DNA from 3 places in the Methylobacterium sp. ARG-1 genome. Region 1 is predicted to be linked to each of the others. Evidence: predicted binding sites of a transcription regulator. Region 1 holds the regulator's gene; each other region holds the start of a gene.
What was found. The regulator PhoB, encoded in region 1, activates phosphate uptake and scavenging genes when phosphate is short. The targets are predictions, from matches to a motif close to TGTCATNNANCTGTCAT.

Region 1 (5,710 bases):
TGATCGGCGTTCCGGTCTCCCTGGGGATCGCCGTCTACCTCACGCAGCTCTGCCCGGGCTGGGCCCGCAAGCCGGTGGCGATGACCATCGAGCTGCTCGCCGCGGTGCCGAGCATCATCTACGGCATGTGGGGCCTGTTCGTATTCGCACCGCTCTTCGCGCGCTTCGTCCAGATCCCGGTCTCGAACCTGGTCGAGGGCATGCCGATCGTCGGCACGCTGTTCTACGCCCGGGTGCCCTCGGGCGTCGGCGTCTTCACCGCCGGCATCATCCTGGCGATCATGATCGTGCCGTTCATCGCCTCGATTGCCCGCGACATGCTCGACCAGATCCCCACCGTGCTGCGCGAGAGCGCCTACGGCATCGGCTGCACGACCTGGGAGGTGGTGCGCCACGTTCTGGTGCCGCAGGCCTCTGTCTCGATCATTGGGGCGATCATGCTCGGCCTCGGCCGCGCCCTCGGCGAGACGATGGCGGTGACCTTCGTGATCGGCAACGCCAACCGCCTCTCGGCCTCGATCTTCGACCCGAGCTCGACGATCGCATCGCGCATCGCCAACGAGTTCAACGAGGCGGACGGCCTCCAGCTCAACGCGCTGATGGCCCTGGGCTGCATCCTCTTCGTCATCACCTTCGTGGTGCTCATCATCGCCCGGTTGCTGACGCGCCGCGTCAAGCCTGCCTGAGGAGGGCTCACGATGGACGCGTCAAACCCCATGACCACCGCCAACGCCACGCCGCGCCGCACCGGGCGGGTCCGCTCCAGCCGGCGGGTCGCCGACCGGGTGCTGCGCACCGCCTGCCTGATCGCCACGATCGTCGGCGCCGTGGTGCTCGGCTCGATCCTGCTGATGCTGATCGTCCAGGGTGTGCGCGGCTTCACGCCCGGCATGTTCGCGCACCCGACCCCCGGTCCCGGATCCGAGGGCGGCGGCATCGCCAACGCGATCTTGGGCAGCCTCGTGCTCACCGGGATCGGCATCACGATCGCGACGCCGATCGGTGTCATGGCCGGGACCTACCTCGCCGAGTACGGCCGCTTCTCCAAGATCGCCGGGGTGATCCGCTTCCTCAACGACATCCTGCTCTCGGCGCCGTCGATCCTGATCGGCCTGTTCGTCTACACGCTGATGGTGCGGCCGATGGGGACCTATTCGGGCTGGGCCGGCGGCGTGGCGCTGGCCATCATCGCCGTGCCGGTGATCGTGCGCACCACCGAGGACATGATGCGCCTGGTGCCCGGCACCCTGCGCGAGGCCGGCGCGGCGCTCGGCGCACCGCCCTCGACGGTGATCATCAGCGTCACCTGGCGGGCGGCCTCGGCCGGTATCGTCACCGGGATCATCCTGGCGCTGGCCCGCATCGCGGGCGAGACCGCGCCGCTCCTGTTCACGGCGCTCAACAACAATTCCTGGTTCTCGCCGGACCTGATGGGCGGTGTCGCGAACCTCCCGGTCATGATCTACCAGTTCGCCCTCTCGCCTTACCCGAACTGGCAGAGCCTCGCCTGGGCCGGGGCGCTTCTGATCACCGCGACGATCCTGGTGCTGTCGATCATCGCCCGTCTCGTCATCAAGCCGCAGATGTCGCGCTAAGACCCTTCTCGAGGACACGACGATGAACGCCGCCTCCGCGATCCCCACGGTCGATCTCACCCGCAACCACGCCAACGAGGGTGGGGCGGTTCGCATCGCCGTGAAGGGCCTGAACTTCTACTACGGCAGCTTCCACGGGCTGAAGAATGTCGACATCAACTTCCATGACCGTCAGGTCACGGCGCTGATCGGCCCGTCCGGCTGCGGCAAGTCCACCCTGCTGCGCTGCTTCAACAGGATCTACAGCCTCTACCCGGAGCAGCGGGCGGAGGGGCAGATCCTGCTCGAGGGCCAGAACGTGCTCGATCCCTCGATCGATCTGAACGAGCTGCGCTCGCGCATCGGCATGGTGTTCCAGAAGCCGACGCCCTTCCCGATGTCGATCTACGACAACGTCGCCTTCGGCCTGCGCCTCTACGAGAAGCTGCCGAAATCCGAACTCGACGGGCGGGTGGAGCAGGCTTTGCGCAAGGCCGCCCTCTGGGACGAGGTGAAGGACAAGCTGCGCCAGGCCGGCACCGGCCTGTCGGGCGGGCAGCAGCAGCGCCTGTGCATCGCCCGCACCGTGGCCCAGAGCCCGGAGGTGATCCTGTTCGACGAGCCCACCTCGGCCCTCGACCCGATCTCCACCGGCCGGATCGAGGAGCTGATCGAGCAGTTGCGCGACGAGTTCACCATCGTGATCGTCACCCACAACATGCAGCAGGCGGCGCGCATCTCGCAGTTCACCGCTTTCATGTATCTCGGCGAGCTGATCGAATTTGGACCCACGAACCGCATGTTCATGAACCCGGTCGAGCAGCGCACGCAGGATTACATCACCGGCCGGTTCGGCTGAACCAAAACCCCGGAGGGCGGACGGTCACCTCCGGGATGCGACGACGCCAAACGGGATATTCACCGCTTTCCGTAAAGTCGAATACGGCTTCGGCGAAAAAAGAGCACCGCTCTAAAGACTAGGGGCCGCGCCCAAGCGCAACAAGCGCCGGCGCGACTCCGGAACAGGCTGTTCGGTCGGGGAGCATCGGCACGGTCCGGTTGCTCTGGTCCCGAGCTCGGCTCGGGATGCCGGTCCTCACCGCTCCGCAGCCTGTTCTAGACAATGCAAGGGACTGGGCACCGGGGCACGCGCCCCGGCGCCCGTGACCGCAGCGGCGGGTTTCCGCCAGACCTCGCGGATCAAGGTTTGCGGGACGCCATCGAAGGATCCACCATGCCCGGCCATATCGTCAGCTCCTACGACACCGACCTCGATGACCTGCGTCGCTCCATCTCCGAGATGGGCGGCGTGGCCGAGAAGATGGCCGCCGAGGCGACCGACGCCCTGGTCCGCCGGGACGATACGCTCGCCCAGGCGGTGATCGTCGCCGACAAGCGTCTCGACGCGCTCCAGCGCGACATCGAGGAGCGGGCCGTGCTGCTCATTGCCCGGCGGCAGCCCCTGGCGATCGACCTGCGCGAGACCATCTCGGCGATCCGCGTCTCGGGCGACCTGGAGCGGATCGGCGACCTTGCCAAGAACGTCGCCAAGCGCGTCGTGGCGATTTCCGATCAGGCGCCGGCGCAGAAGATCGTGCTCGGCGTGCGGCACATGAGCGACCTCGCCGAGGCGCAGCTCAAGGACATCCTCGACGCCTACGCGAGCCGCGACGTGAAGGCCGCCTACGACGTCTGGGAGCGCGACGGCGAGATCGATGCGCTGTACAATTCGCTGTTTCGCGAACTCCTGACCTACATGATGGAAGATCCGCGCAACATCTCGTTCTGCACGCACCTGCTGTTCTGCGCCAAGAATGTCGAGCGCATCGGCGACCACACCACCAACATCGCCGAGACGATCCACTACCTCGCCACCGGTGAGACCCTGGCGGGCGAGCGGCCGAAGAACGACGCGTCGAACTACGCAACGGTCGGCCCCGCCGCCACGGCCCCGTAACAGGCGGGTCGCGGTGCGGCCGGCCCGATCCGCACGCTGCCCTGTGGGGCAACGCCCGATTGTGGCGGCCTGCGGCTTGAGGGATGGCGGCCTCTGCCGCACCATCGGCGCGTCCGGGTCCCCCGGCGCGGGCGCGCCGGCCGGTACCGAGTACGGAACAGGTTAACGAACGTGAGCATGCAAGTCCTGATCGTCGAGGACGAGGAGGCCCTGACCACCCTGCTGCGCTACAACCTGGAAGCCGAGGGCTTCCTGGTCGATTCGGCGACGCGTGGCGACGACGCAGAACTGCTCCTGGCCGAGCGCACCCCGGATCTGGTGCTGCTCGACTGGATGCTGCCGGGCCTCTCGGGGATCGAGCTGTGCCGCCGCATCCGGGCCCGGCGCGAGACCGAGCGGCTGCCGGTGATCATGCTCACCGCCCGCGGCGAGGAGGGCGACCGGGTTCGCGGCCTCGGCACGGGCGCAGACGACTACATCGTCAAGCCGTTCTCGGTTCCGGAACTGCTGGCCCGAGTGCGGGCCCTGTTGCGCCGGGCCAAGCCCGCCCATGTCGCCGACCGGCTGGCGGCTGGCGATATCGAGCTCGACCGCACCGGTCATCGGGTCCGCCGCGCCGGCGAGGAGCTCCATCTCGGCCCTACCGAGTTCCGCCTGCTCGAATTCCTGATGCTGGCCCCCGGCCGGGTCTTCTCCCGCGAGCAGCTCCTCGACGGGGTCTGGGGCCACGACGTCTATATCGACGAGCGCACCGTCGACGTGCATGTCGGGCGCCTGCGCAAGGCGCTCAACGCGCCCCGGCAGGCCGATCCGATCCGCACGGTGCGGGGGTCGGGCTACGCCTTCGACGAGACGTTCTCGCTGGAAGCCTAGACCGCCTGTCCGGTCAGCGGGCCAGCGCCGCGCTCTTGTTCGCTGAGGCCGGCACCGTTTCCAGCGCCGCCAGCACCGTCCCCTCGGTGAGGATCTGCGGCAGCACCTGGGGTTCCCCCGTCCCGGTGTAGAGCAGATACAGCGGCACGCCGCTGCGCCCGTGCTTCTCCAGCAGGCGCGTGATCTCCGGGTTCTGGTTGGTCCAGTCGCCCTTCAGGTAGGTGACGCCCCGATCCGCCATCGCTGCCCGCACCGCCTGGGTCGAGAGCGAGGTCGTCTCGTTGACAGCGCAGGTGATGCACCAGGCGGCGGTCATGTTCACGAAGACCGGGCGGCGCTCGTTCACCAGGGAATCCAGACGAGCCTGGGTGAACGGCTGGACACCGTCGGCGGCAGCCTGGGCGGCGGGGGCCGCCCGCTCGCGGTCGAGGCTGAGCGTCAGGCCTGCGACCGCCAGGATCGTGAGCACCGCGAGCCCCTGGGCGATCCGCCCGAATCGCGGCGTCGCCGCGCGCCCGTGCTCCCAGGCCCAGGCGGCGAAGCCCACCAGCACGAGGCCGATCAGCCCGGCGAGCAGCCCCTGCGGCCCGACCTGCTGCGCCAGGACCCAGACCAGCCACGCCACCGTGGCGTAGACCGGGAAGGCCAGAACCTGCTTCAGTGTCTCCATCCAGGCGCCCGGACGCGGCAACCCCCGCAGGGCCGGCGGCCACAGGGTGAGCAGCAGGAACGGCAGGGCGAGGCCGAGCCCGAGGCTCGCGAACACCGCGAGGGCGACGCCCGCGCTCTGGGTCAGCGCGAAGCCCACCGCCGAGCCCATGAACGGCGCCGTGCAGGGGGTCGCCACCAGGGTCGCCAGCACGCCGGTGAAGAACGAGCCGCTGAGCCCCGAGCGCCGGGCGAGGCCGTCGCCGAGTCCGGCGAGCCGCCCGCCGAGATGGACCACCCCCGACAGGCTTAGGCCCATCGCAAGCAGCAGATAGGCGAGGCCGGCGACCACCGCCGGCGATTGCAGCTGGAAACCCCAGCCGATCGCCGCCCCGCCGCCCTTGAGGGCGAGCAACAGGCCGGCCAAGCCGAGGAAGCTCACGAGCACACCCGCCGTGTAGGCAAGGCCGTGCAGCCGGACGCGGGCGGCGCTCTCGCCGGCGTGCCGCACGAGGCCCAGCACCTTGATGGACAGGACCGGGAAGACGCAGGGCATCAGGTTGAGGATCAGGCCGCCGAGGAAAGCGAGCCCGACCGCGCTCACCAGCGTCGGCACGTCGAAGGCGGGGGCTGCGGGCGGCGCGGCCGGGGTCTCTGG
Region 2 (5,710 bases), on a different contig from region 1:
GGACAAGAGCCAGCGACTGATGCGCACCAAGGCAACAAACCGGTTCACCGCCATCCTGGGCGTCGCCGCGCTCGGCACGCTCGGGCTCGGCGCCGCTGAGGCCCGAGACCAGGGCAACTACGCCCAGGCCGAGTGGGCGCAGGATTACGCCTCGCCTGCCGGCATGCAGGTGCAGCGCGAGACCGTGCCGATTCTGTCGCCCCAGACCGTGGCGGCCACCGAGCAGATGGTCGAGCGCTATCGGGAGATCGTCAACCGCGGCGGCTGGCGTCCGGTCTCCGGCGCCGAGCGCCTGCGCGTCGGCGCGAAGGGTCCGGCGGTGGCCGCGGTGCGCCAGCGCCTGATCGTCACCGGCGACCTCGATCCGGCCGCCGGCGGCTCGGGCGTGTACGATTCTTACGTCGCGGCTGGCGTGAAGCGCTTCCAGGCCCGTCACGGCCTCAGCCAGACCGGCGCGATGAGCCTCGCCACCCAGCAGGCGATGAACGTGCCCGCCGACGTGCGGCTGCACCAGCTCGAGACCAACGTCGTCCGCCTGCGCTCCTATTCGGGCGATCTCGGCCGGCGCTTCGTGATCATGAACATCCCGGCCGCCCTGGTGGAGACCGTGGAGAACGGCCAGGTCGTCACGCTGCACGCCGCCGGCGTCGGCAAGATCGACCGCCAGTCGCCGATCATGAACACCAAGGCGACGCAGATCAACTTCAACCCGACCTGGACGGTCCCGGCTTCCATCGTGAAGAAGGACCTGATCCCGAAGATGCAGAAGGATCCGAACTACCTCACCGACAACAAGATCCACATCCTGTCGGGCAATGGCGAGGTCTCGCCGCGCTCGATCAACTGGAACTCGGATGAGGGCACGCGTTACACCTACCGGCAGGAATCGGGTGCCGACTTCAACTCGATGGGCATCGTCCGCATCAACATCCCGAACCCCTACGGCGTGTTCATGCACGACACGAACACCAAGGGCGTGTTCGGCGACGATTTCCGCTTCATCTCGTCGGGCTGCGTGCGCGTGCAGAACGTGCGCGAGTACATCACGTGGCTCCTGAAGGAGACCCCCGGCTGGGGCCGTGAGCAGGTCGAGCAGGCGATCGAGAGCGGCAAGCGCGTCGACGCCAACATCGCCCAGCCCGTGCCGGTCTACTGGACCTACATCACCGCCTGGGCGACCCCGGATGGCCTCGTGCAGTTCCGCGACGACATCTACAAGCGCGACGGCGTGAACGTGCCCTCGACCATCGGGGCGCCGACCCCGGTCGCCAGCGCCGAGCCGCTGCCCCAGACCTTCGAGCCCGGCGACGAGGAGTAAGCGCTCCGCGCCTCCGCCCCACGGCTTCATTCGAGGCCCGCATCCCGCCCGGGGTGCGGGCCTCGTGCGTTTCGGGTCCTGCGCTGTCATCGGGCGGTCAAACGCCTCTGCTTGGCCTTTGCCGCCGAGCAGGAGCCCCCGATGTCGCGCGATTCCAATCCCGCACCCGCACGCCTCAGCCGCCGGGAGACCGTGGCCGGCGCCGCCGCCCTCGGGCTCATGGCCGGCCGCGCCGGGGCACAGGAATCCGGGGAGGCTACCGGCATCGTCTATGCCGTCCCGGCGCCCGGCGCCGATCGTGCGCCGCTGCCGGGCGTGCTGGTCTCGAACGGCCGCGAGGTCGTGCGCACGGACGAGCAGGGGCGCTATCGCCTGCCGATGCCCGGGGACGGCGCGGTCTTCGTGATCAAGCCGCCGGGCTACGCCCAGCCGCGCGATGCCGACAACGTGCCCCGGCACTCCTACATCCACCAGCCCAACGGCACGCCGGCGAGCCTCGGCCTGCGCTACCGGGGCCTCGCACCCACCGGCCCGCTTCCGGCCTCGATCGACTTCACCTTGACCCGGGTCGACGAGCCCGCGGATTTCGACGTGATCCTGTTCACCGATCCGCAGCCGGAGAGCCGGTTCGAGCTCGACCATGTGCGCGACACCGCGGTCGCCCGGGCGATGACGATCCCGGCGGCGTTCGGCCTCACCACCGGGGACGTGCTGTTCGACGACCTCTCGCTCTACGGCCGCTCCAACCGCATCGTCGGGCGGATCGGGCTGCCCTGGTACAGCCTGCCCGGCAATCACGACCTCAACATGCAGGCCCCGGACGCGCGCTACAGCCGCGAGACCTGGAAGCGCGTGTTCGGCGCGCCGAGCTACGCGTTCCGGCACGGGCGGGTGCTGTTTGTCATGCTCGACAACGTGGAGTGGATGGGACCACCGGTGCCGGTCGGGGCCAACACCTACCGGGGCCATATCGGCGAGCGGACGCTCGCCTTCCTGAAGAACCTCTTGGCCGAGATCCCGCCGGACGACCTGATCGTGCTGGCGACCCACATCCCGCTGCTCACCGATACCGGCGACGACCCGCGCAGCGCGACGATCGACCGGGCGGCGCTGCTCGACGTGCTGGCCGGCCGCAAAGTGCTCAGCCTCGCCGGCCACACCCACACCACCGAGCATCACTACCCGGCGGACGGGCACCACCACCACGTGATGACGGCGGTGTCGGGTTCGTGGTGGAGCGGGCCGGATACCCGGACCGGCATCCCCTCGGCCGACAGCCGCGACGGCACGCCGAACGGCTTCCACGTGCTCTCGATCCGGGGCACAGATTACACGACCCGCTTCGTCCCCGCTCAGGGCGAGCCGGACGCGACGATGCGCATCGCCTTCGAGAGCGAATTGCGTCCCGCCGCCCCGGAGATCGTCCGGGCGAGCCATCCGATGCAGGGCCTGCGCCCGCCGGTCCCGCAGGAGGCGCTGGCCTCGACCAACCTCGTGGTCAACGTGTTCGACGGCGGCCCGCGCACGAACCTGACCGTCGGGATCGGCGACCGGGCGCCGGAGCCGATGGTCCGCACCCGGCGGCTCGACCCGTTCGTGACCGAGCTCTACGCGCGATACCCCGAGACCAAGAAGAGCTGGGTCCAGGCGACGCCCTCGACCCATATCTGGACTGCACGCCTGCCGGACGACCTCCCGCCCGGCGCCCACCGGGTCACCGTGGCGGGGACGGACGAGTATGGCCGTCCGATCCGCGCCTGCGCCGTCCTCGAGGTGACCGGCGACGGCGCGCGCGGCTGACAGATCACGTCGGTGCGGCCCGGACGGGCGACCGCGAAGTCTGCATCGCGTTCGAGACGGCTTCGATCGCCATCCCGATCGCGGCGATCAGGGCGGTGGTGACGAGCGCGGCCTGCCACAGGCCCTGGACCGGATGGCCGAACAGGGTCTGGCAGGTGAACAGGGCCAGGTTCGAGGCGACCAGGTAGATCAGGACATGCCGCCCCGGGCTCGTCAGGAAGCGGGGGAGGGCGACGCGCCGGACGATCGCCATGCTGGCCGCCCGATAGAGCAGGAGGAACAGGGCCGACCCCACGACCCACAGGGTCGAGGGCGGGAAGCGGGCGGGCGGACGCTCGGCCGTCATCGCCACGGCGAGAAACCCGTAGGTTGCCAGGGCGGCAAGGCACAGCGCGAGGCGGCCGAACGGTTCCGGCTTCCCGGCATAGAAGGCTCCGAGAAACAGCCACATCGCGTAGGGCGCGAGCGGGAAATACGTGTTGTTCGGCGCGCTGAAGAGGATCCTCAGCCAGGGCAGATCGAAGGTCTCGATCTGGACGCATCCGGACAGGGCCGAAAGGGCCAGGCCCAGGGCCAGGATCGCTGGCTGCTCAGCGAGCAAGCCGAGCCATCGCCCGATCCCGATCATCGCGAGGCTCAGGACGAAGAACGAGGCCAGGAACTCGCTGTGGCCGGGCAGGTCGGTCAGCGTCACCACGCCCAGGATCCGCGTGCCGGACCAGCCTGTTCGCTCGATCAGCAACAGATGCGCGATGCCGGACAGGTAGAAGGCCAGCAGGATTTTCGCGGGGCCCTTGAGTCGGGCCCAAACCGTCCCGGCCCGATCCCTGCGGCGGGACAGGGCCGTTCCCCAACCGAACGCGAACAGGAAACCCGAGAAGCTGATGAGGTTGATGACGTTCGACAGGCCTCCCGCCAGCACGTCGCCGGGCGCCTGAACGATCTGGACGACGTGGGCGAAGATCATGCCCATCACGAGAAGCGTCTTGAACACATCCAGATCGCGGCACCGATCCCGGCGTTCATTCCTGATGGACAAGCGAGCCCCTCGGACAGCGGCGGAAGCGGTGATGCGCTGCTGTGAGCGTCGCCGTCCCGTCTAAAGTCGCCGTCCCGTGTAAAGATGACGTGTCCGAACGGAGCGGCCTGCTTCCTGCCGGTGTACGATCCATAAACGGTCGCGAAACTTGGTCTTTGGCGCCCCCCTCGCCGGCAGGCTTGCCCCGATGGGGGCCGCCCCGGACCGGGCGGAGCCGATCCGGGGCGGATGCGCGGAGCGGATGTTAGGCGGCGAGCTGCCGGGTGCCGTGGCCGCCCTCCTGCACCTCCTCGACGATCTTGGCGCAGAAGGCGTCGAGATCACCCGGGTTGCGGCTGGTGATGATGCCCTGATCGGTCACCACGGCCTCGTCGTGCCAGCGGCCGCCGGCATTGATCACGTCGGTGCGGATCGAGGCGAACGACGTCAGGTCGCGGCCCTTGGCCGCGCCGGCCTCGATCAGCAGCCACGGCGCGTGGCAGATCGCGGCGACGACCTTGCCGGAGGTCAGGAAGCTCCTGATCACCTCCAAGGCCTTCGGCTCGAGCCGGAGCTTGTCCGGGTTGATCTGGCCGCCCGGCAGGACCAGCGCATCGTATTCGGCGGAGTCGACGCGCTCGAGATCGATGTCGACCGCGACCTCCTTGCCCCAGTCGGTCTTGTCCCAGCCGCGGATCGTGCCCTTGCTCTCGCGCGATTGCGGCGCGGCCACCGACACGGTGGCGCCGGCCTCCGCGAGCTGGGTGTGCGGGACGGTGAGTTCGCTCTCCTCGAAGCCGTCAGTGGCGAGGATCAGGATCTTGGCGTGGCGAATATCGGGCATGGCGGGCCTCCTTGATGGGGGGTCTGCCCGGTCAACGGAGGTGCCTGGGCGCTGTTCCGCGCCGGACCGGATCTGGGCTTCGCCTGCGGAACCCCCGGAGGGGCAGCCCGTTGATCCGGCATCCCGAACACCAGCAGGAGACGCGCCATGGCCAATCCCGGCGTTCCCGATCCTACGCCCGGCGATCTGCCGCCGCCGCCACCCTTGCCCGAAGACGAGCCCGATATCGGACCGACCGGACCGCGCACGCCCTATCCTGTGAACGATCCCGGCGTCGGCGAGCCGGGTGGCCCGGGGTCCGAGCCCGACGTCTTTCCAGGATCGCCAACCGATCCCGGCACGCGGATGTGATCCGCTGGGTTCAGTGACCGCCGTGCGAGGTGCGTACGTCGCGCGGCGCGCTGAGGATTTCCGAGAGGCTCGTCACCACGTGGCGGGCCTCTTCGTCCGTCAGGCGCAGCTGGAACGGCGGCAGCGCGCCGGCCTGGAGCGCGACGACGGCCTGGCCCTCCTCGTCGGTGCCGATCTCGATCGCCGAGGATGTGACGTCGAGCATCGCGACCTCCTCGTCGCCCAGGCCCTCGGTCAGGTCGGGCTCGTCGGTGTCGTCGATCGCCGTGAGGAGCTGCCCGACGGCCCGCACCAGGGCGCGGGCGGCGCGGGCATCCATCACCACCGCCGTCGCCTGATCGTCCTTCTGGAAGGAGAGCTGGATGTTCGCACCGTCCAG
Region 3 (5,710 bases), on a different contig from region 1:
AATGGGCTTGGCTCGCGAAGCCGCAGCCGAAGGCCACGGCACCGATCTGTATATGGGCGCCGCTCGGATCGGCCAGCCGCTTGGCGGCGGCCTCGAGCCGGCGATGCCAGATCCAGTCGGAAATGTGCTGGCCGCGCGCGTGGAACAATTCCTGGAGCCGGCGCAACGAAACGCCGACCGCGGCCGCCAGATGCGGTGGGTCCAGGGTCGGGTCGCCGAGATGGGCCTCGACATACGCCTTGGCGCGCTGGACTACGACGGTCCCGTGCAGCGGCTGCGGCACCTCCTTGGCCATCCGCTCGGCGATACAGGCCACGATCAGGTCGACGCCGATCGTCGACATCCGTTCGGCCGCGTCGGCATCGAGCCGGTGGCGCACCTGAACCAACTCGCGGAAGAAGCTTGCGGCGAGGCTGGTCGAGGCCACTTCCGCCCCCATCGCCAGCGCGGTGTAGAGCCGGGTGGGCCCGAGCATGCTCTCTAGGCGCTCACGCGGCAGTTCCAAAAACATGGACTGGCTGCCCGCGCTCGTCGTCACCACGGCCGGCCGGTGATCGAGCACGACGATGTCGCCGGGCTTCTGAACGGAATCCCTGCCGTCCTGAAGGCAGGTCGAGGTGCCGGCGAGCTTGAACAGCACGACGGCCATGCCGGCCCTGTCGTGATGGCGGGCGGCGTTGGGCGTCGTCTCGCTGCGCAGGGCGCCCTGCGTGATGCGGCTCATGTTGAGGGAGCCGACGCTGGCGACCTCCATCTTGCCGGCGAACGGTCTGTCGTCGAGGCGTTCGATCTCGATCGGCACGAGCCGCTCGAACAGCACCTCCCGCCAGATCTGGAAGCTGTTCTTCGGGTGGAGGCCGTCAGTCGTGAATACGGGCTGCACGGGTGCTGTTCCCTGGCGGGGCCGAGTGGCGTGATGGCCTACGGGGTGCTGACGAGGGCCACCTGGCGATACTCGCGGGGAGTCATGCCGTGGCGTTCCTTGAAGCGGCGGGAGAAACGGGTCTGGTTGGCGAAGCCGAAGCCGAAGGAAAGCGGTCCGATCGACAGGTGGACGCCGCGCGGCTCGGTCAGGCGCTTGGTCACGACCTCGGGCCGGCGGTGCCGGATCCAGTCGATGCCGATCGATGCCATCCGGGCGGCCGATGCAGGATCGAGCTGGGCGCACAGGCGGACCAACTCGTGGACGAATGTGACTGTCACAGCCGTGGAGGCGCCGTCCGCGCCCGTCGCCATGGCCGCATAGAGGCGCGTGAATCCCAGAACGCTCTCCAGGCGCTCGCGCGGCAGTTCCAGGAGCAGCGCTTGGCTGCCCGCATGGGATTCGTGGGGCGCCGGACGATGATCGATCACCACGATGTCACCGGGCCGCTGCACAGTCGACCGGTCCTCCTGGCCGAGCATCGATACGCCGGCGAGCTTGAAGATCACCACGACCGTGCCGTCCTCGCTGTGGCGCTGGATCTGCTCGTGCGGCGCCTCGCTTCGGGTGGCGCTACCGATGATGCGCATCAGCGATAGGGGCCCGGGACGGGCGGCCGCGCGCTTGCCGGTGAACGGCCCGTCGTCGCGATGCGACGGCTCGTAGGGCACGCCCCACCCAGAGATTGCATCCCGCCGCTGCCGAAAACTGTGCAACGGGTTAACGCTCTCGGTCGAAAACAGTGGTTCCATCAGTAAATTTTTTTATCGACCGGCATTCCGCGCGGCGAGGACAAGGGATCCGCGTCTTCAGACAAGCGCCGCCGGGCACATATTGTATATTGTTTCTCACCTCAAGAGATGCACTTAGGCAACTTGAGGTTAGCGTGGCAACTCACCGTCGGTGGGGTGTCCGGCGGATGTCGATCACTGGGGCGGATCTTCGGGCCGTCGATCGGCAACGCGGGCCATTAGTAACGAAATGTTGAACAGCGACACCTGACATGATCAATCAAACCGAACCCCGCTCTTCCTTCCTGATCGAGAAAGTCGGCGCGATCGTCGCTGCCTATGTGTCGCGGAACCCCGTGGGGGCGGGAGACCTGCCGGTGCTGATCGACCAGGTCCACACGGCCATCGCGGTGCTGCAGAGGAACCCCACCGGCCGCGCCGCGGGCTGGACCGGCCCGTCCGCCGAGCAGATCGAGGCCTCGATCGGCCGTGATGGCCTGATCAGCTTCATCGACGGCCGCTCCTACAAGACGCTCAAGCGGCACCTCACCGCCAACGGCCTGACGCCCGAGCGCTACCGGGCCAAGTTCGGCCTGCCCGCCGATTACCCGATGGTCGCCCCCGGCTACGCCGCGCGGCGCTCCGAGATCGCCCGGGCGATCCAGCTCGGCAATCAGGTGGATTGAATGACGGCCCGCGCCATGACCCAGCCGGTTTGCCGGCATCCGGAGGCGGATCGCTCCGCGGCGATCCTGGAACGCATCGCCGACACGCTCCATCTGCCGGTCGACGCGTTCTTCCCGGACGAGCGCGCACCGGGCGAGACGGTCGCTCAGGCCGCGGATCTCGTGACGGCCTTCATGGCGATCGAGACCGTCGCCGCGCGCCGCACCTGCCTGGCCTTCGTGCGCGCCATGGCGCGCCCGTAACCACCCGAGACATCGGGACCAGAACGGACAGGGCCGTTTCCGTCGACCACGGAAACGTCCCTGTCCGTCTCGATAGCGCGCTGCGTGCCACCGGGCCCGCGGCGCAGGATCCTGCACCGCGGGCCCGGCCCCGTCAGAAGACGTGGCGCAGCAGGAAATACAGGCCCGCCGCCAGCGTGATGGCGGCCGGCAGGGTCAGCACCCAGGCGAGCGCCATGTTGCGCACCGTCGACATCTGCAGGCCCGAGCCGTTGGCCGCCATCGTCCCGGCCACGCCCGAGGACAGGATGTGCGTGGTCGAGACCGGCAGGCCGTAGAGCTCGGCGAGCCCGATCGTGCCCGCGGCCACGATCTCGGCCGAAGCGCCCTGGGCGTAGGTGAGGTGGGTCTTGCCGATCTTCTCGCCCACCGTGACGACGATGCGCTTCCAGCCGACCATCGTGCCGAGCCCGAGCGCCAGGGCGACGCAGATCTTCACCCAGCCCGGGATATAGCGGGTGCCGTTGTTCAGCAGCCCGGTATAGGTCTTCAGGGTCGCCTTCTCGGGGTCCGAGAAGTCCACCCCGGCGCCCGGCAGCAGCCGCACCGCGTCGGCGGCGAGGTACATGTCGCTGCGCATGTTCTCGGTCTGGGCGGCCGGCACGGTGCGGATTGCGCCGTAATTCTTCACGCTGGCGGCGATGTCGTTCGCGAGCGCCGAGAGGGCGGCGTAGACCGGCGGCTGGTTCAGGTTCTTGGTCTTCAGGGCCTCCGTCACCGTCCGGCGCGCCTGCACGGCATCCGGCTGGGGGGCGCGGGCGGCGCGGGCGGCGAAAACCTGGCTCGCCGACGTGGAGGCCTCGATGAAGGCCGGGGTCGTTTCGTCCGACATGGTCCGGTTCAGCGCGTAGGCGGTGGGCGCGGCGCCGATCAGGATCAGCATGATCAGGCCCATGCCCTTCTGGCCGTCATTGCCGCCGTGGAAGAACGACACCAGCGTGCAGGTCAGGATCAGCATGCCGCGGATCCAGATCGGCGGCGGCGCCTCACCCTTGGGGGCCTCGTAGAGGTCCTTGCGGCGCACCAGGAATTTCAGGACGAGCAGCAGCGCCGCGGCCAGGACGAAGCCGCAGACCGGCGAGAACAGCAGCGCCTTGAACACGTTGAGCGCCTGGCCCCAATCAACGCCGGCGGTGCCGGTGCCGCCGCTCATGAGCTGGTTACCCAGTCCGACGCCCAGGACCGAGCCGATCAGCGCGTGCGACGACGAGTTCGGCAGGCCGAAGGCCCAGGTCCCGAGATTCCAGATGATGGCGGCCAGCAGCAGCGCGAAGATCATCGCGTAGCCGGCCCCCGAGCCGACATGGAGGATCAACTCCACCGGCAGCAGGGTGACGATGGCGTAGGCCACCGCGCCGGAGGACAGCATCACCCCCAGGAAATTGAAGAAGCCCGACCAGACCACCGCCACCAGCGGCGGCATCGAGTGGGTGTAGATCACGGTCGCCACCGCGTTGGCGGTGTCGTGGAAGCCGTTCACGAATTCGAAGGCGAGGGCGATCAGCAGCGCGAGCCCGAGCAGCGCGAAGGCCCCGTAGGCCAGCGGCGCCTCGCCGGCCGCGTTCATGTCGGTGATCAGGCTCACCACCGCGTAGCCGAGCCCGGCCACCAGGACAGCCAGGAAGGCGACCACGCCACCCAGATGCATCCCGTGGTCGAGACGCGGACCGCTCGCTGGCCTGCCTCCCGCCGCCGGCTGCGGCATTACGGCGGAATCGGACATGGGCCCTCGCGTTGAATCGTCTTCGGAAGCGGGGCGGGATTAGGATTACGCGATGACGGTTCAGTGACGTTTTACCGGGCCGATTCACGGCAGCATTATATTCGCGCGTCTAGGGCCGATAATACGAAGCTATTAATTGGGACGACATTCAGTCGGTCTTCCTAGAGTTCAGGGCCGGTGTGTTTACTGATACGGCGGCACCCGCTGCGGATGCCGAGGACTGACATCTGTCCGCAGAAAACTCGAGCCGTCCGCTGGACGATGCCGCGGATTCAACCAGTCGTGAGTAGATTTGGTCATCGGCGGCTGGGATGCAAGAAGCAACGTGCAAGCAACGCGATCGGAAAATTTATGCCGGCTAAGATAAGTGCCTGTTGCGCGTGAGATACAGCCCGTGATTCAGCGCAATGTGTATGGATTATGACGCGTTCGCATCCGTAGAATTCGTTAAATCTCCTGCCGCAGGCCGAATGGCCGCAGGCTTGGGGGCCGGGAATGACGTTTCGCTACGGGGTCTCGATCGCGGCGTTGATGGTCGCCGCATGCGGTTCGGGTGTGCAGGCGCAGACCGTCAACACGACGGCCTCCGACGTCAACGTCCTCAACCTGCTGTCGCCGTTCCTGTCGCTCAACGCGACGGCGACCGGGCAGGCGACGCTGGACCAGAACCTGTCGCAGACGGCGGCACTGAACAACGGTGCCGGGCTCGCCCGGCAGCAATTGGCGATCAGCGACAAGAACCTCCTCGCGTCGGCCAGCAACAACCTGTCCTCGGTCGGGCTGGGCACCTACGGCGTCGCCGCGAATATCGGCGGCGGCTTGCCCCGTCAGACGCCGATCAACGGCATCGTCCCGCAGCAGCTCGTCGGCGGTCTCGGCACGCAGCTCGGGCCGATCTACCAGCGCGGGGTCGCCCAGGGCGCCGGCGGCGCACTCGGCAGCGTGGCCAACCTGCTGGTCAATGCCAACACGTTCACGGGCAACAACCTGGGCGTCGCCAAGAACTACTTCGCCAACGGCGCGGCCAACAATCCGAGCGTGACCCCGGCCAATTACGCGGCGGTGCCCGCGGTCGCGCCGGCAGGCTACACGCTGCCGACCTATAACGGCCTGCCCAACACCACCAACAGCGTCTACGATCTCGCCTACGGAGTGAACAACACCCAACCTGGCCAGGACGTCTACGGGTCCTCGCGCCCCGTCCAGGTCGCGCCCAAGCGGTTCAACGCGTTCGATCCGACGGCGCTCAACGGCATCGCCACGAACCCGTCCTTCCCGAGCGGCCACACCACCTACGCGTTCACCAGCGGCTACCTGCTCGCGATGCTGGTGCCGCAGCAATATCAGAGCCTGCTGCTGCGCGCCT

Region 2: a site for PhoB is predicted at 1,403-1,419, ahead of AKJ13_RS10680 (calcineurin-like phosphoesterase family protein). Genes of this name have one in related genera too.
Region 3: a site for PhoB is predicted at 4,397-4,413, ahead of AKJ13_RS22195 (inorganic phosphate transporter). Genes of this name have one in related genera too.

Annotation. Positions count from the first base shown of each region.
Region 1 covers NZ_LHCD01000005.1:64,310-70,019, forward strand. The annotation lists gene pstC (phosphate ABC transporter permease subunit PstC) at 1-686, shown strand, start outside; gene pstA (phosphate ABC transporter permease PstA) at 699-1,595, shown strand; gene pstB (phosphate ABC transporter ATP-binding protein PstB) at 1,618-2,433, shown strand; gene phoU (phosphate signaling complex protein PhoU) at 2,809-3,531, shown strand; gene phoB (phosphate regulon transcriptional regulator PhoB) at 3,709-4,404, shown strand; gene AKJ13_RS07665 (protein-disulfide reductase DsbD domain-containing protein) at 4,418-5,710, opposite strand, start outside.
Region 2 covers NZ_LHCD01000008.1:112,345-118,054, forward strand. The annotation lists gene AKJ13_RS10675 (L,D-transpeptidase family protein) at 20-1,318, shown strand; gene AKJ13_RS10680 (calcineurin-like phosphoesterase family protein) at 1,460-3,118, shown strand; gene AKJ13_RS10685 (hypothetical protein) at 3,123-4,112, opposite strand; gene AKJ13_RS10690 (type 1 glutamine amidotransferase domain-containing protein) at 4,402-4,980, opposite strand; gene AKJ13_RS33240 (hypothetical protein) at 5,128-5,331, shown strand; gene AKJ13_RS10695 (hypothetical protein) at 5,342-5,710, opposite strand, start outside.
Region 3 covers NZ_LHCD01000028.1:99,132-104,841, reverse strand. The annotation lists gene AKJ13_RS22215 (helix-turn-helix domain-containing protein) at 1-883, opposite strand, end outside; gene AKJ13_RS22210 (helix-turn-helix domain-containing protein) at 922-1,593, opposite strand; gene AKJ13_RS22205 (MucR family transcriptional regulator) at 1,926-2,339, shown strand; gene AKJ13_RS22200 (hypothetical protein) at 2,340-2,582, shown strand; gene AKJ13_RS22195 (inorganic phosphate transporter) at 2,716-4,344, opposite strand; gene AKJ13_RS33140 (autotransporter domain-containing protein) at 4,840-5,710, shown strand, end outside.